4 regions of the Inquilinus sp. Marseille-Q2685 genome follow, and region 4 is predicted to be linked to each of the others. Evidence: riboswitches for the same ligand, from Rfam matches in the RefSeq annotation. Region 4 holds a riboswitch; each other region holds the start of a gene.
The links. A riboswitch is a leader RNA that binds a small molecule or an ion and turns the genes downstream of it on or off. The one in region 4 is predicted to bind cobalamin.
Positions count from the first base shown of each region.

Region 1: it holds a riboswitch for cobalamin, as region 4 does, so the genes downstream of both, cobU (bifunctional adenosylcobinamide kinase/adenosylcobinamide-phosphate guanylyltransferase) here and LG391_RS14110 (ABC transporter substrate-binding protein) in region 4, are expected to answer to the same signal.
Region 2: it holds a riboswitch for cobalamin, as region 4 does, so the genes downstream of both, LG391_RS30015 (aromatic ring-hydroxylating dioxygenase subunit alpha) here and LG391_RS14110 (ABC transporter substrate-binding protein) in region 4, are expected to answer to the same signal.
Region 3: it holds a riboswitch for cobalamin, as region 4 does, so the genes downstream of both, LG391_RS04940 (TonB-dependent siderophore receptor) here and LG391_RS14110 (ABC transporter substrate-binding protein) in region 4, are expected to answer to the same signal.

Region 1 is NZ_CAKAKL010000001.1:288,283-292,559, forward strand. It holds gene LG391_RS01370 (ABC transporter permease) at 1-940, shown strand, start outside; gene LG391_RS01375 (fatty acid desaturase) at 1,029-2,198, shown strand; cobalamin riboswitch at 2,249-2,457, shown strand; gene cobU (bifunctional adenosylcobinamide kinase/adenosylcobinamide-phosphate guanylyltransferase) at 2,575-3,099, shown strand; gene cobW (cobalamin biosynthesis protein CobW) at 3,109-4,137, shown strand.
Region 2 is NZ_CAKAKL010000009.1:232,036-236,312, reverse strand. It holds gene LG391_RS30020 (hybrid-cluster NAD(P)-dependent oxidoreductase) at 1-356, opposite strand, end outside; gene LG391_RS30015 (aromatic ring-hydroxylating dioxygenase subunit alpha) at 369-1,619, opposite strand; cobalamin riboswitch at 1,729-1,939, opposite strand; gene LG391_RS30010 (haloacid dehalogenase type II) at 2,141-2,863, shown strand; gene LG391_RS30005 (Lrp/AsnC family transcriptional regulator) at 3,029-3,520, shown strand; gene LG391_RS30000 (NAD-glutamate dehydrogenase) at 3,618-4,277, opposite strand, start outside.
Region 3 is NZ_CAKAKL010000001.1:1,060,595-1,064,871, reverse strand. It holds gene LG391_RS04945 (LysR family transcriptional regulator) at 114-1,130, shown strand; cobalamin riboswitch at 1,125-1,322, shown strand; gene LG391_RS04940 (TonB-dependent siderophore receptor) at 1,423-3,318, shown strand; gene LG391_RS04935 (ABC transporter substrate-binding protein) at 3,324-4,157, shown strand; gene LG391_RS04930 (FecCD family ABC transporter permease) at 4,163-4,277, shown strand, end outside.
Region 4 is NZ_CAKAKL010000002.1:1,046,127-1,050,403, forward strand. It holds gene LG391_RS14105 (iron ABC transporter permease) at 1-326, opposite strand, end outside; gene LG391_RS14110 (ABC transporter substrate-binding protein) at 323-1,357, opposite strand; cobalamin riboswitch at 1,390-1,619, opposite strand; gene LG391_RS14115 (hypothetical protein) at 2,007-2,738, opposite strand; gene LG391_RS14120 (PadR family transcriptional regulator) at 2,958-3,608, shown strand; gene LG391_RS14125 (Fur family transcriptional regulator) at 3,619-4,086, shown strand; gene LG391_RS14130 (DUF779 domain-containing protein) at 4,049-4,277, opposite strand, start outside.

The DNA of each region.
Region 1 (4,277 bases), on a different contig from region 4:
GCTGATCGCGCTGCTGGTGTTCTTCGGCGTCGCCAGCCCGTCCTTCCTGACGGTCGACAATTTCAGCAACATCCTGAACCAGGTCTCGGTCACCGCGATCATCGCCGTCGGCCTGACCTTCGTCATCCTGTGCGCCGAGATCGACCTGTCGGTCGCCGCCATCGCCAACGCCACCGGCATCGTCGTCGCCTTCCTGACGGTGCAGGAATCCTATGTGAACATCGCCAATGTGCCGCTGCCCGGCTGGGCCGCGATCCTGGTGGCGCTGGCCAGCTGCGTGGCGCTGGGGCTGATCAACGCCTTCGGCGTCACCCGGATCGGCATCCCGTCCTTCATCATGACGCTGGCGATGATGCAGATCGGTGCCGGCATCTGCGCCATGCTGGTGCGCGGACAGATCGCCTATGCCGTGCCGCCGATCCTCGTCACCCTGGGCTCGGGGTCGATCGGCGGCATTCCCTGGATCGTGATCGTGGCCGGGATCACGCTGCTGGTCGCGCATCTGGTGCTGACCTACACGCGCTTCGGCCGCTACGTCTACATGGTCGGCGGCAACCGTGAGGCGGCCGAGTTCTCGGGCGTCAACGTCCGGGTCATCATCGGCGCGGTGCTGGTGATCTCGGCGGTGTGCTCGGGCCTCGCCGGCATGCTCGGCGTCGCCTATTTCGGCAGCGCCCAGCAGAACGAGTTCGACACCTTCCTGCTCGACGCCATCGCCGCGGTGGTGGTCGGCGGCACCAGCCTGTTCGGCGGCCGCGGCGGCATCGGCAACACCATCATCGGCGTGCTGATCCTGGGCGTGCTGAACAACGGCCTCGACCATGTCGACATCGACAGCTTCCTGAAGATCCTGATCCGCGGCCTGATCCTGCTGGCGGCCCTGGTGATCAACGTCTACGCTCAGCGGCTGCGGACGGTGCGCGGCGCTACGTCCGCTTGACGGCGCCGCGCCGATCCCTATCTAGGGGACGCCCGGCGCCCTTTCGTCGAGGTCGATGCACCAGAGACGAGCATATATGACGGAGCCCATGGCCACCTCGCAGACCGGCCCGGACGACACCTCGCACGAGCACGAGGACATCCTGTATCCGGAGGCGGGCCCGTTCGTCCTGCTCCATCTCGCCAGCCTCGCGGCGATCTGGACCGGCGTCACCTGGCAGGCCCTGGTGATCTGCGTGGTCCTGTATGTCCTGCGCATCTTCGCGATCGGGGCCGGTTATCACCGCTATTTCGCCCATCGCGCCTATTCCACCAGCCGGGTCTTCCAGTTCATCCTGGCTTTCCTGTCGCAGAGCACGGCGCAGAAGAGCGTGCTGTGGTGGGCGGCCAAGCACCGGCACCACCACCAGCATTCCGACACCGAGCAGGACGTGCATTCGCCCCGGCACCGGGGCTTCCTCTATGCCCATCTCGGCTGGATCTTCTCGACCCGCCATCGCACGACGGATCTCACGAAGATCGCCGATTTCGCGCGCTACCCCGAGCTGATGTGGTTGCACAGATACGAGCTGACCCCGGCCGTCATCCTGGCCGCCATCGCCTTCCTGCTCGGCGGCTGGCCCGGGCTGGTGGTCGGCTTCGTCTGGAGCACGGTGCTGGTCTATCACGGCACCTTCAGCATCAACTCGCTGGCCCATGTGCATGGCCGCAAGCGCTACGTCACCGGCGACGATTCCCGCAACAACTGGCTGCTCGCGCTGATCACCATGGGCGAGGGCTGGCACAACAACCACCACGCCTATCAGAGCAGCGTGCGCCAGGGCTTCAGGTGGTGGGAGGTCGACCCGACCTTCTACATCCTGAAGGCGCTGTCCTGGTGCGGCGTTGTCTGGAACCTGAAGACCCCGCCCGAGGCCGTGCTGCGCAACGAGCAGCGCCTCGGCACCAAGATCATCGAGCGGGCGGCGGCCGAGCTGGCGGCGACCTTCCCGGTCGAGCGCATCGCGGCGGCGCTGCACGAGGCGCGGACCCACGCCCATGCGCCGACCCTGGCCGACATCCGGGACGCCCTGGCGACCGCGCAGCACAAGACCGCGGACCTGCTGGCCAAGGCGCATGTTCCGGGCTTCCCGACGCGGGACGAGGTCCGGCTGCGCGCCACCGCGATGTTCGCCAAGACCCGGTCGATGGAGGAGATCGTCGAGCGCGCCCATCGCCTGATCCTGGAAGCCCTCAGCAAGCGCCTGGCCGCGGCCTGAGCCCCCTGAGCCGCGCCATCGATTGACCGCCCGTCCCGCGCCGCCTACTGTGCCGCCATCGCGCAGCCGGTTCCCCGAAGGCAGACGCCCGAGGGGTGAAAAGGGAACGCGGGATGGCCGATCCTTGGCCTGATCCGCGGCTGCCCCCGCAACTGTAGGCGGCGAGCCCACCTCCGACAGCCACTGGCCGATGGCCGGGAAGGCGGAGGCGGGCGACGACCCGCGAGCCAGGAGACCTGCCGGCGAGGCGATGCGTGCGAACCGCCGGGCGGGGTGTACCGGTGGCGCGGGATGCGCGGCGCCACCAGGCACCGACTCCGGCGTCCGAGCCCCTTCCGGCCGAGCGAGGGGCGTGGCGTGAAGCATCGACCGACTGATGTCTGAGCTGCCGGCGGCGACGCTGGTGCTGGGCGGCGCCCGGTCGGGCAAGAGCCGCCATGCCGAGGCGCTGGTCGAGAGCCAGTCCGGCGACTGCATCTATCTCGCCACCGCCGAGGCCTGGGACGCCGAGATGGTGGAGCGCATCTCCCGCCACCAGGCGCAACGCGGCTCGCGCTGGCGCACGGTCGAGGCGCCGCTGGAGCTGGTCGAGACCCTTGAGCAGGCGGCCGGCCCCGGCCGCGCCGTGCTGGTCGACTGCCTGACCCTCTGGCTGTCCAATCTCATGCATGCCGACCGCGACATCGCCGCCGAGACCGACCGGCTGGTGCGCTGGCTCGCGGCGCCGCCCGGCCCGGTGGTGCTGGTGTCGAACGAGGTCGGCCTCGGCATCGTCCCCGACATCGCCCTGGCCCGCGCCTTCCGCGACCATGCCGGGCGCCTGCACCAGGCCGTGGCCGCCGTCGTGCCCTCGGTCGTCTTCGTCGCCGCCGGCCTTCCCCTGATCCTGAAATCCGCCTGAGGACCCCGAATGCCCGCCAAGATCCCCGCCACCGTCGTCACCGGCTTTCTCGGCGCCGGCAAGACCACGCTGATCCGCCACCTGCTGCAGACCGCGAATGGCCGGCGGCTGGCGCTGATCATCAACGAGTTCGGCGATGTCGGCGTGGATGGCGACCTCCTGCGCAGCTGCGGCGACGCCACCTGCCGCGAGGAGGATGTGGTGGAGCTGGCCAATGGCTGCATCTGCTGCACCGTGGCCGACGACTTCATCCCGACCATCGAGAAGCTGCTGGCCCGCGACGAGCCGCCGGAGCACATCGTGATCGAGACCAGCGGCCTGGCCCTGCCCAAGCCGCTGGTGAAGGCCTTCGGCTGGCCGGAGATCCGCACCCGGGTGACGGTCGACGGCGTCATCACCGTGATCGATGGCGCCGCCGTCTCCGAAGGCCGCTTCGTGCCGGACGAGGAAGCCCTGGCCGCCCAGCGCGCCGCCGACGAGGCGCTGGATCATGACAGTCCGTTGGAGGAGCTGTTCGAGGACCAGCTGGCCTGCGCCGACATGGTGATCCTGAACAAGACCGACCTGCTGGACGACGACTCCCTGTCGGCCGTCTCGACCGACCTCGCCGCCCAGCTGCGGCCGGGGGTGAAGGTGGTGAAGGCGCGACATGGCGCCATCGACGCCGCGGTGCTGCTGGGCCTCGGCGCGGCGGCCGAGAACGACCTCGCAGCGCGCCCCTCGCATCACGATGCGGAGGAGGAGCACGATCACGACGATTTCGAGAGCTTCCATGTCGATCTCGGCCCGGTGGCCGACCCGGACGCCCTGGCCCGCAAGCTGAAGCCGGTGATCGAGGCGCACGACATCCTGCGGCTGAAGGGATTCGCCGAGGTCGCGGGCAAGCCGATGCGCCTGGTGGTGCAGGCGGTCGGCGGCCGCATCCAGCACTATTACGACCGCGCCTGGCGCACCGAGGAGCCGCGCGGCACCACCCTGGTGGTGATCGGCGAGCGTGGCCTCGACCGCACCGCCATCACCGAAGCCCTGACGGCCTGAGCGGAATGGCGAGGCCGGTGCTCCCCCTCACCCGAAATCGCTACGCGATTTCGACCTCTCCCCAAGGAGAGGTGCATCAGCGCGCGCCGTCTGTTTCCCTCTCCTCGGGGAGAGGGAGGGACCCGTCGCGTTGGCGACGG
Region 2 (4,277 bases), on a different contig from region 4:
TGGTCGAGCAGCGAGAAGCGGCCGGATGGGCCATGCGCCGTCAGCGCGTCGCCGACCTTGAGCCGGTCGAACAGCCAGCGGGTGGCGACGCTGCCCGGCTGCACCTTGGCGGTGATCTTGGCGTGGTGCGGCCGCGACGGGGTCGAGGCCAGGGTGTAGGTGCGCAGCACCGGCTCCGCCCCCACCGGCAGCTCCAGCGTCACGAACTGGCCGGGGCGGTAGGAGAACCAGCTGCCGTCCTCCGCCTCGAAGCGGAAGGTGCGGACGTCCGGCGCCTCCTCGCGGATGCCGATGCAGCGCAGCCGCGCGGTCTTCGCGTTCCACAGCTTCGGCGTGGCGGTCAGAGGGCCGGGCACGTCCCGCCGCCCTTACGCCACGTCGCGGATCGGGGTGGCGGCGGTGCCGCCGCCGAGCCGGCGGGTGATGGTGTCGGCGTACCAGTCGACGAACTGGATCACCGCGCCCTCATGCATCCGCGAATACGGCCCGGGCTCATAGGCCGGGGACAGGATGCCGCGCTGGTTCTCCTCGACGATGCGGCGGTCCTCGTCATTGGTCGCGGTCCACACCTCGGTCAGCGCCTGCAGGTCGTAGTCGACACCCTCGACCGCGTCCTTGTGCACCAGCCATCTGGTGGTGACCTCGGTCTCGGTCGGGCTGATCGGCAGGATGCGGAAGCTCAGCGCATGGTCGGCCAGCAGGTGGTTCCAGCTGTTCGGGTAGTGGTACAGCAGCATCGAGCCCAGCCTGGTGGTCGGGAAGTCGGCCAGGAGGCGCCTCACCGCCGGCTGGCCGCTCATGGTCATCGAATGGGCGTCGTTGATGAACGGCACCCGCATCACCCGGTACTGCATGTCGTCCGAGATCTGGTAGCGGCTGGGCAGGCCGATCGCCTCGCAGCTCTGCCAGTGCTCGAGGATCTCCGGGTTCTCCTCCATCCCTTTCTGGCCGCTGGTCAGGGTCGGCTGGTCGGAGAAGACGCGGCACAGCTCCGGATGGTTGCCGGAGCAGTGGTAGCATTCGCGGTTGTTCTCCATCACCAGCTTCCAGTTGCCGCGCTCGACGATGGTCGAGCTGTGGGCGACCTTGGCTTCGGAGAGGAAGTGCGGCGCCATGTAGGGCTCGACCATGCGCCGGAACGGCTCGAAGTCGCGCGGCTGGTCGGCCAGCGACAGGAAGATCCAGCCGCCGACCTCGCGGCAGGCCACCGGCTTCAGCCCGAATTCGGCCGGGTCGATCGCGTCCATCATGTCGCGGGCGAAGATCAGCTTGCCCTCGAGGTCGTAGGTCCACTGGTGATAGGGGCAGACCAGGCGAGGACGCGAGCCGCGCTCGTCGGTGCACAGGCGCGAGCCGCGGTGGCGGCAGACATTGTGGAAGGCGCGGATGGCGCGGTCGCGGCCGCGCACCACGATCACCGGATACTCGCCGATCTGCACGGTCAGGAAATCGCCCGGCCGCGTCACCTCGCAGGCATGGCCGATGAACAGCCACTCCTTGTAGAAGATGTGCTCCAGGTCCAGAGCGTGATAGGCGGGGCTGGTGTAGAAATCCCGCTTCAGGCTGAAGCCCGGCGCGCGGGAGAGCAGATCCATCAACATGGCCGAACGCGCTTCCATACCCGATCCTCTCCTCTGGGCACGGTCGCAGATGTGGCATCCGGGTACGCGCGCTCGGGGACCGGACCGGCCCGTCGCGAACATGCCCGCCGACCGCCCACCGCGATCACCGAACAGACTCCGTCGAGGCTGGTTTCCGGGCTCCGGCGGGCTTCCCGGCCCGGTGCGGCGCCTTCCCGGATCGCTCCAGTGGCCCCTGCCGCACCTTCACCGCCGTCACCGTTGCGGGGGCAGCGCCGGAGTCTCACCGGCTTCCCAATTCTCCGGCCCGCCGCTTCTGATCGGCGGCATCGGCCGGCACCTCTTGGCGGGGATCATGGCGCGACTCCGCGGCCCCGCACGCTCCAGAGCCGACACGCCATGACGCGGCTGCGACACCCATCCCGGACCGGCTGCGACTCGGCATTTTCTGCTGCCGGACGGCCGCGCCGCGCCAGCCTCTGCCGGCCGCGGAACGCGAATGCGCAGCCCCTGCCGGCGCGGCCGCGGATAATCGGGGAGACCGAAACCGGAGACCCGCCATGAAGCTGACCGACTTCAAGATCCTGACCTTCGACTGCTACGGCACGCTGATCGACTGGGAGACCGGCATGGTCAACGGGCTGGCGCCGCTGACCGCCCGCGCCAAGGCGCCGCTGACCCGCGACCAGATCCTGGAGGCCCATGCCCGGCACGAATCGGCGCAGCAGCGCTGGACCCCGGCGCGGCGCTACAGCGAGCTGCTGGCGATCGTCTACAAGCGCCTGGCCGAGGAGTGGGGCGTGGCGGCGAGCTGGGAGGAGGCGCTGGCCTATGGCCGCTCGATCAAGGACTGGCCGGCCTTCGCCGACACCGCCGGCGCGCTGCAGTACCTGAAGAAGTACTACAAGCTGGCGATCCTCTCGAATGTCGACAATGCCAGCTTCGCCCTGAGCAACGTCCGGCTGCAGGTCGAGTTCGACGCCATCTTCACCGCCGAGGACATCGGCAGCTACAAGCCGTCGGCGCGCAACTTCGACTACATGCTGGAGAAGCTGGGCGGCATGGGCATCGCCAAGGGCGAGGTGCTGCACACGGCGGAGAGCCTGTTCCACGACCACGAGCCGGCGACGGCGGCGGGCCTGGCCACCTGCTGGATCCACCGCCGCCACGCCGAGGGCGGCTTCGGCGCCACCATGAAGCCGGCGACCGAGCCCAAGGTCGATTTCCGCTTCACCAGCATGGCGGAACTTGCCAAAGCTCACCAGGAGGCGCTGCGGGGCTAGCCCGAACGCCGCCCGGCGGCCATCTGACGCGGTTTCCTGCGCTTCCGGTGCTCACGGACCTATGTCCGCTGCGCTCCGGTTCTCGGAAACCACGCCAGCTGACTCACCGGATCGACGTTCGGGCGAGACCCCGGGTGCTGCCGGCACGGGTTGAACGAGGGAAGGATGACGGGCGCGCCGAAGCTGGACCGGATCGATATCGCCATCCTGGCCCGGCTGCAGGCCGACGGGCGGATCACCAACGCCGCGCTGGCCGACGCGGTCGGCCTGTCGCCCAGCCCCTGCCTGCAGCGGGTGAAGCGGCTGGAGGCGGCGGGCTACATCACCGGCTACGGCGCCCGCATCGCCCTGGCGAAGCTGACCGAGACCGTGACCGTGTTCACCGAGGTGACGCTGAGTGACCACCGGCGCGAGGACTTCATCCGCTTCGAGGCCGGCCTGGCCACGGTCGAGGAGTTGCTGGAGTGCCACATGGTCAGCGGGGGCTACGACTATCTGCTGCGCTTCCTGACCCGCAGCATCGCCCATTACCAGCAGGTGATGGAGGCGCTGCTGGACCGGCGGCTCGGCATCGAGAAGTACTTCAGCTACATCGTCATCAAGTCGCCGATCCTGCGCCAGGCCGCCCCGCTGCAGAAACTGCTGCGGGCGGAGTAGCTCTTCGACGCGACTTCTTTGAGTCCCCCTCCCGCAAGGGGAGAGGGGACTAAAAAAGACATACCCTTATGAACGAGGAGTAAGGGCGCCTCCGCCCTCACCCCGTCGCCAAGCCGCGGAGGTTGCGGTTGGCGACGGCCAGCATCGACAGGTCGACCTGGTCCAGCGCCTTCAGCTCGGAGACCAGCTGGTCGATCCGGTCCACCGGGGCGCGGCGGTGGCCGACCCAGGCCTCCACCACATCGGCCCCGGCGGCGCCCGCCGGCGCGTCCTGCAGGGCGCGGACCGCCAAGTCGGCCTGCAGCGTGTACAGGTCGTCGACGATCGCCCCCACCGCCTGCTTCTGCCAGTGGTTGCTGGCCGGCATCCGGCTGGCGCCGTCGCGCAGCCAGGCCAGGCCCAGCCGGCGGCCGGCCTCGAAATAGACCGAAGCGACCTCGGTGACGCCGCGCCCGGCCTGGTCGGCGATGCGGATGATGTCCAGCCCCGCCGCCCACAGGTTCAGCCGGGCGACGCGCCGGGCCAGATCCTCCGGGAAGCCGGCCTCGACGAAGCCCCGGGCGCGGGCGTCGATCACGGCGCGGGCGTCGTCGAAGATCGCGGCGTCCAGCTGGCTCTCCAGCTCGGCCAGGCCGGGCTTGAGATGCGCCACGTCCTGGCTGATGTCGAGGCCGCGGCCCTGCTGGCGCAGGATCCAGGCGACGCTGCGCTCGATCAGCCGCCGCGTCGCCAGCATGGCCCGGATCTGGGCCTGCGC
Region 3 (4,277 bases), on a different contig from region 4:
CATGTTGCAAATAACATCGGAATTGCATTTACGGACGAGGGTAATCCGTCTGTAGTCTGGAATTTCGCGATGGATCGTTCTATGAATGGGACAATCCAGTTCGGATGAAAGCCATGCTCGACCTCAACGACCTCCGCCTTTTCGCCAAGGTGGCGCAGCTGGGCGGCTTCACCGCCGCCGGCCGGGCGCTGGGCCTGCCCAAGTCGCGGCTGAGCCGCCGGATCGCGGCGCTGGAGGAGGAGCTGGGCGTGCGGCTGCTGCAGCGCTCCACCCGCCGGCTGTCGCTGACCGATGTCGGCGAGACCTTCCTGCGCCATTGCGAGGCGCTGCTGGCCGAGGCCGAGGCGGCGGAGCAGGCGGTGGCCCAGGCGCGGTCGGAGCCGAGCGGCCTGGTGCGCGTCACCTGCCCGCACATCCTGGCGCAGACCATGATCGCGCCGCTGATCAACAGCTTCCTGGCCGACCATCCGGCGGTGCGGATCTCGATGGAGCTGACCGGCCGCCGCGTCGACGTGATCGAGGAGCGGGTCGACCTCGCCTTCCGCGTGCGCCGGCCGCCGACCGAGCCCTCGGACGTGGTGGTGCGGGTGCTGGCCCACAGCCGGGCCGTGGTGGTGGCCGCGCCGGACCTGCTGGACCGCGTCGGCCGGCCGGTGGAGCCGGTCGACCTGATCCGCCTCGGCACGCTCGACCTGCATCGCGCCGACGGCCGCCATGTCTGGACCCTGGCCGACGCCGCCGGGGCCACCCAGTCGGTGCCGCATGTGCCGCGGCTGGCCAGCGACGACATGTTCACCCTGCGCCAGGCCGCGATCGACGGGCTCGGCGCCGCGCTGCTGCCGGACTATATCTGCCGGCCGGCGGTGCAGGCCGGGCTGCTGGAGCATGTGCTGCTGGACTGGCGTATGCCGGAGGGCGAGGTGCAGGCGGTGTTCGCCTCGCGCCGCGGCTTGGTGCCGGCGGTGCGCGCCCTGGTCGACCACGTCGTCCGCTGGGTGCCGCGGATGGTGGCGATCTGCGACAGCGAGCTGCGCGAGGAGGACCGGCTGCCGCCCTATCGGGATTCCGGCGCCAATGCCGCCGCGCTCGGCCTCGATGCGCTGTTGACGGCGCGGCCGGCGGCCCACTAGCTTCGCCGCGACGGTTCCTTCGGGATCAAATGGGAACGCAGTGCGGGCCTCGGCCCAATGCTGCGGCTGCCCCCGCAACTGTGAGCGGCGAGCGCTCCGCCATCAGGCCACTGGGCCCCTCGGGGCCCGGGAAGGCGGCGGAGAGGCCGTGACCCGCAAGCCAGGAGACCTGCCGTCGGTCGTGGTCACGCGCGAGCACGCCGGGCGGGGTGCCCTGGTGGTTGCCGAACCGGCGAGGCCGGGGAGACAGCGTTCGCGGTGACGTGCCACAGGCGTGTCCCCCGAGGTCTCCATGCCCGTTCCGTCCCGCTGCATCCTGGTCCTGCTCGCGACAGGCGCTGTCGTGCCCGCAGAGGCCCAGGACACCCCTTCGGCCCTGACGCTCGAGCCGATCGTGGTGACCGCCAACCGCATGCCGACGCCGTCGGCGGAGGTCGGCAGCGCCGTCACCATGATCACGCGGCAGGAGCTGGAGGACCGGCAGATCCGCCAGCTCTCCGACGCGCTGCGCCAGGTGCCAGGCGTCGCCGTCAGCCGCACCGGGCCGGCCGGTCAGACGACGCAGATCCGCATCCGCGGCTCCGAGAGCAACCAGACGCTGGTGCTGATCGACGGGGTCGAGGTCAACGACCCGTCATCGGAGTCGGAGTTCGACTTCGCCCATCTGATGGCCGACGACATCGAGCGGATCGAGGTGCTGCGCGGGCCGCAGAGCGCGCTGTACGGATCGGACGCGATCGGCGGCGTGGTCAACATCGTCACCCGGCGCGGCGAGGGGCCGGCCGCCGGGACCGCCTCGGTCGAAGGCGGCGGCTATGGCACGCTGCGCGGCCACGCCTCGGTCAGCGGCGGCAACGACGACATCGACTACCTGATCGGCACCGCCGGGCTGCGCACGGACGGCGCCTCGGCCGCGCGCCGGGGCAGCGAGGCCGACGGCACCCGCAACGGCACGGTCTATGCGAAGATCGGGCTGCATCCGGGCGAGTTGGTCGACATCGACGTGGTCGGCCGCACCACGCGCTTCAACACCGACCTCGATGGCTTCCTGGGCGGCGTCGGCGCGATCGACAGCAAGGACGATGTCGACGGCTCGACCTTCCTGGGCCGCATCCAGGGCAGGCTGAAGCTGCTGGACGGGCGGTGGGAGCACATCGTCGGCCTGTCCTATCTCGACGACAGCCGCGACTATCACGACAGCGACGACGCCATCACCGCCAGCTATCGCGGCAAGACCACGCGGGTCGACTACCAGACCAATCTGACGCTGGACAGCGAGGCGCTGCTGCCGGCCGAGCACCGCCTGACCTTCGCCGTCGACCATGAGGAGCAGCAGGCGGACAGCGATAGCGGCTTCGCCGATTTCAGCCGCCGCATCGGCACGACCGGCCTGGTCGGGCAATATCAGCTGGGGCTGTTCGACAGCCTGTTCCTGACCGGCAGCGTGCGCCGCGACCTGAACGACCTGTTCCGCGACACCACCACCTGGCGCCTGACCGCGGCCTACAAGGTCGACGCCACGGGCACCAAGCTGCGCGCCTCCTACGGCACCGGGGTGAAGAACCCGACCTTGTTCGAGCTGTACGGCTTCACCAACACCTATCGCGGCAACCCCGACCTGAAGCCGGAGCATGCGGAGGGCTGGGATGCCGGCTTCGACCAGGAGATCTGGGGCGACCGTGTGGTGCTGGACGCCACGTATTTCGAGCAGCGGATCGGCGACCTGATCGTCGGCAGCGGGCAGGGTTCGGCCAACCTGCCGGGCACGGCGACGGCGCGCGGGGTGGAGCTGGGCCTGTCGGTGACGCCGGTCGACGACCTGACCATCCGCGCCGCCTACACCTATACCGACGCGGAGGATGCGACGGGGGCGGAGCTGGTGCGCCGGCCGCGCAACATCGCCAGCCTCGACGTCAGCTACCGCTTCCTGGACGGCGCGGCGACCGTCAATCTCGGCGTGGACTATAACGGTCCGCAGAAGGACCTGGCCTTCGACGAGGCTTACAATTCGTCGCCGGTGACGCTGGACGGATATACGCTGGTGAACCTGGCGGCGTCCTACCAGGTGACCGACAGGGTGCAGGTCTATGGCCGGATCGACAACCTGCTGGACGAGGATTATGAGGAGGTCTGGTCCTACGGCTCGCTGCGGCGGGCCGGCTATCTCGGCATGAAGGTCAGCTTCTGATCGCGATGCGCCGCCCTGCCGTGATCCCGCTGCTCCTGGTCCTCGGTCTCGCGGCGATGCCCGCCATGGCCCGGCCGCATCGGGTCGTCTCCCTCAATCTCTGCGCCGACGCGCTGGTGCTGCGCCTGGCCGACCGCGCCGACGTGCAATCGGTGACCTGGCTGGCGCGCGACCCGGAGAACTCGGTGGTCGCGGCCGAGGCGGCCTCGGTGCCGGTCAATCGCGGCCTGGCGGAGGAGGTCGCGGCGTTGGATCCGGACCTGGTCGTGGTCGGGGCCTTCACGCCCCGCGGCACGGTGGCGCTGCTGCGCCGCCTGGGAATGCCGCTGCTGGAGCTGGGCGTGCCGGAAAGCCTGGACGGGATCCGGGCCCAGATCCGCCAGATGGCGGCGGCGCTGGGCCAGGCGGAGCGCGGCGAGCAGATGATCGCGGCGATGGACGGCCGGCTGGCGGCCGTTCGAAGCCCGGCATCGCCGCCCCTGGCAGTGGTGCTGCGCCCGAACGGCTTCACCGCCGGCCGCAGCTCGCTGGTCGACGAGATCCTGCGCCGGGCCGGTGTCCGCAACCTCGCCGCCGAACGGGGGCTGGAGGCTTACGGCGAGATCCCGCTGGAGACCGTGGCCCTGGCCGGGGTGCGGCTCCTGATCCTGAACCAGCCGGAGAACGGGGCGCCATCCCTGGGCGAGGCGATGCTGGACCATCCGATCCTGGCGGCGCTGCCGGGGCTGCGCGTGGTCCGGGTGCCGTCGCGGCTGTGGACCTGCGGCGGGCCGGAGGTGGCCGAGGCCGCCGCCCTGATCGCCGACGCCGCCCGCGAGGCGACGGGAGAGGGGAGGTGACCGCTGTGACCGCAGGCCGCCGCGCCATAGCGCCATCCTACGGGGGTCTGGCCGCCGGCCTGGTGCTGGCGGTGCTGGCCTGCTTCGCCGGGTCGGTCGCCACCGGCTACGCGCCGCTCG
Region 4 (4,277 bases):
ATGCCGAGGACATAAGGCTCGGCCAGCGGGTTGCGCAGCAGCGCCTGCAGGATCGCGCCGGACAGGGCCAGCGCGGCGCCGCAGCAGGCCGCCACCAGGGCGCGGCTGAGCCGGTAGTCCCAGATCACCCCTTCCTGGATCGGGCTGACGGCGAAGCCGGCGCCGAGCAGCCGGTTGGCCAGCGCCCGGACCGTGGTGGCCAGGGGGACCTGCATCTCGCCGATCGACACGGCGAGCGCGATGGCGGCGACCAGCACCGCCAGGGACAGCGCGGCCAGCAGGGCGCGGACGCCCCAGCCGCCATCGAGGAGGGCCCCGCCTCTCACCCCCCGAGCCCGAAGCTCTTGATGCCGCTCGCCAGCGCCTCGATGCCGTCGACGGCGCGGATCGAGGGCTGCATCGCCTGCACGTCCATCACCACGAAATGCTTGTCCCTCACCGCCTCCAGCCGGCTCGTCACCGGGTCGGTGGTGAGGAAATCGAGCTTCACCGCGGTGTCGTCGGCCGGGTAGCGGCGGCGGCTCATCTGCCCCAGGACGATGATCGCGGGGTCGGCCGCGGCGATGCGCTCCCAGCTCACCAGCGGCCACTCCTCCTCCGTGGTGATGACGTTGCGGGCGCCGAGCTGCTGCAGGATGTAGGCCGGCACGCCGTTCCGGCCGGCGACGAAGGCCTCACCCGCGACCTCCTTGCTGGAGAACCAGAACACCACCGGCACGCCCCTCGCCTGCCGGCCCGCCACCGAGGCGATGGCCGCGGCCTCACGCCGCTGCAGGTCGGCGACCAGCGCCTCGCCCCGATCGGCGACGTCGAAGATCCGCGCCAGGTCGCGAATCTCCTGATAGACGAGGTCCATGGTGAAGAGCTGCCTGCGCACGCCGTCGCCGCCGCCGGAATTGTCCTTCGCGACGCAATCGGCCGGCGAGATGTAGGTGGGAATGCCGAGGCCGGCGAACTGCTCGCGCGTGCCGACCGAGCCCTGCGGCCCGACATGCCATTCGAACTGGGCCGTCACCAGCTCCGGCTCCCTCCCGACCACGGATTCGAAGCTGGGGTCGTTATCGGCCAGGCGCGGGATCGTCGCGTTCGCCGCCTCATACGCCTTCAGCACCGGGCCGAACCAGACGGCGGTGCCGACGACGCGGTCGGCCAGGCCGAGCGACAGCAGGATCTCGGTGCTGCTCTGCCCGATCGACACGGCGCGCCGCGGCGCCTTGGCGAAGGTGACGTCGACGCCGCAGTTGCGGATGGTCAGCGGGTACTGCGTCGGCTCGGCCCGCACCGCCGGCGACAGGACGAGGAGCGCCAGCCCGGCCAGGGCCAGGGCACGCGAAGGGAAGGACCGGAAAACCGTCATGAAGCCTCCTGCCCGGGCCACCCCGCCCGGAAAACGGATTGCGCGGCGACGGCAGGTCTCCTGGCTCGCGGATCATGGCTTCGCGCCGGCCTTCCCACCCGGCATCGGGCAGTGGCCTGGCCCTCGAGGGGCCACGGGGACGCTCGGCGATCCGCTGACAGTTGCGGGGGCAGCCACGGATTCCGCCCCCTTGCACCTGATCGGGGGGCGCCACCGTGTTCCCTTTTGATCCCATGCGGGAACCGTCGCCGCGATGTGTATCAGCGCGGCCGAGAGCCGGTCAATCGAGGCAGACGTTCCGGGTGGGGGCAATCGGATGAAGGAGTGATTCCTCCCTCTTGTCATGCCCGTGCTTGATCCGCGGCTGTCCGGCTGAGCCTTTTCGGGATGCGGAAGAGGAGTGGACTCAATTTTTATTGTCATCGCCGGGCTTGACCCGGCGATCCAGGGGCCACCCGGAACGGCATCGACAGTCCTGGATGCCCGGGTCAAGCCCGGGCATGACAGCTATAAATAGAGGATTGAGCTCTGAAATTCTCTCTCCGATTGTCAACCAACCTTAACCGGACACCCGTGGGTCAAGCCCGGCAATGACAGCAGTGGCATAGCCCAATCCCTTCGCCCGATTGCCCTGGCATCCCGGCAGCGCTCAGCTGCTGTCCGGCTTTTCGGGCGGCGGTCCGGCGGCCGAAGGTCGGGGGTGCCCGGGTTCCGCCGGGGCGTCCGCTTCTTCGGGCCTGGCGTCGGGCGGCCGGGCGAAGGGCGGCTGGGCATAGGGTGATTGGGGATGCCCGCTCTCCTCGACCGCCCAGGTCTCGGCCTGCCACCGGCTCCAGTCCGGCGCGATGTCGAGCTCCCGGCAGAACCGGGCGACGACCTCGCCGACCGGCAGGTCGCCGATGTCCTCGGCGGCCTCGTCCTGCAGCCGGCGGTCCAGCTCGTGCAGCAGGTCGTCGCGCCGGTCCTGCTCGGCGACGTCCAGCTCGCAGGCCTCGGCTTCGGCAGCCTCTTCGGCCTCGATCGCCTCCTTCAGGATGCGCCGGACCAGGTTTCGCCGCCGGCGCCAGCGGTCCTGCGCCGCGGCGGTGTCCCGCTCGGCGGCCGTCTTCTGACTGTCCGCCGCCAGCCGGGCCTCCAGCGCCACGGTCTGGCGCACCTCGTAGGACAGGCGGGCGAACACCAGGCCGAGCCCGCGGGTGCGGTCGGCGGCGTCGTCCTCCGGCGGCCGGCGCGCGGCCACCACGGCCTGGCCCTGCACCGCCTCGGCCAGCCCGAGGGCGAGCTCGCCCAGCCGCGCCAGCATCCGGCCATGCCGCTCGTTCCGCTCCCGGTCGGGATCGCGGGCCTCGTCGGCTGCGGTATCGGGCTGCGCCATGTTCATGGAACATATCATGAACATAATTGCATGTTAACGCAATAGGCCGTCGCGTTCACTCATGCAGCGGCAGGTGTCGCTGAAACATCGCGCCCACCCGCGGCGATCACCGCGGTGCGGCAAGGCACTGGTCGCGCATCGCTTCGTCACATCTTAAGATATATCTTGAAACCGATCGGCGATCGGCATATCTTACGATATATCGAAACCAATGGAGCGAGTTCGATGTTCGGACGACACCATCGTGGGCACTGTGGTGATGACGAGATGTGGGCCGGCGGCCGAGGCCGCGGCGGCCGGTGGGGCCACGGCTTCGGCGGCGGGTTCGGCGGCCGCGGCTTCGGGGGCTTCGGCGGCGGCGGCGACCTGATGCGCGCCGGCCGGATGCTGGCCCAGGGCGACCTGCGCCTGCTGGCGCTGGCGCTGATCGAGGAGCAGCCGCGCCACGGCTACGAGATCATCAAGCTGATCGAGGAGAAGACCGGCGGCTGGTACAGCCCGAGCCCCGGCACCGTCTATCCCACCCTGACCTACCTCGAAGAGGCCGGCTACGTCACGGTCGAGGCCGAGGGCAGCAAGAAGCTGTACCGGATCACCGACGAGGGCCGCGCCTATCTCGACGCCAACCGCGGCATCGTCGACGCCGTGCTGGGCCGCCTGGCCGCGGCCGGCGAGAAGATCGCCTGGGTCAACAAGATGATGGGCGGCGAGCGGGACCGCGAGCGCGAGCGGTCGAGCCGGCTGCCGTCGCTGGTGGTCGCGGCGCTAGACAACCTGCGCGAGGCGACCGAGCAGAAGCTGGCCGAGGATGCGGACGCCGAGACCCGGATCGTCGAGATCCTGGCCCGGGCGGCGGCCGAGATCCGGCGCGGCTGAGGGCGGCGGCATGAGCCCCGCCCTCCCTGCCCTGGCCCTGTCCCGGCTGCGCGACGCCGGGCTGCGGCCGACCCGGCCGCGCCGCATCCTGCTGGCGGTGCTGGCCGAGGCCGACCGCGCGCTTGACGCCCAGGAGATCCTGGGCCGGGCGCGCCGGCTGGACCCGCGGATCAGCCTGGCCACGGTCTACCGCTTCCTGGCGGCGCTGCGCCGGAGCGGCATCGCCGGCTGGCGCGACGACAGGCCGAAGCGCCTGGCCGTCGGCCCGGCCGCCGAGCCGGCGATGCCGGTGGAGACCCTGACGCTGGGGGACGTCCAGCTGCGCGCCGCCCTGGCGGACGTGCTGCGCCAGTTCGGCTACCGGCTGCTGCGCGCCCGGATGGAGCTGGAGGTCGAGAAGCTGCATCCTGACGCGCCGCTGGCCGAGCCCGGCCCGACCGTCATAGCGTGGGAAGCGCCGCCAGCTCGGCATCGGTGAACAGGCGCGACCGCGTGAGGAAACGCAGGTCGCGGCCGTTCTCCAGCGAGAACATGCCGCCCCGCCCCGGCACCACATCGATGATCAGCTGGGTGTGGCGCCAGTACTCGAACTGCGGCCGGCTGATGTAGAACGGGGCACCGCCGATCTCGCCCAGCAGGACATCGGCATCGGCGATCAGGAACTCCCCG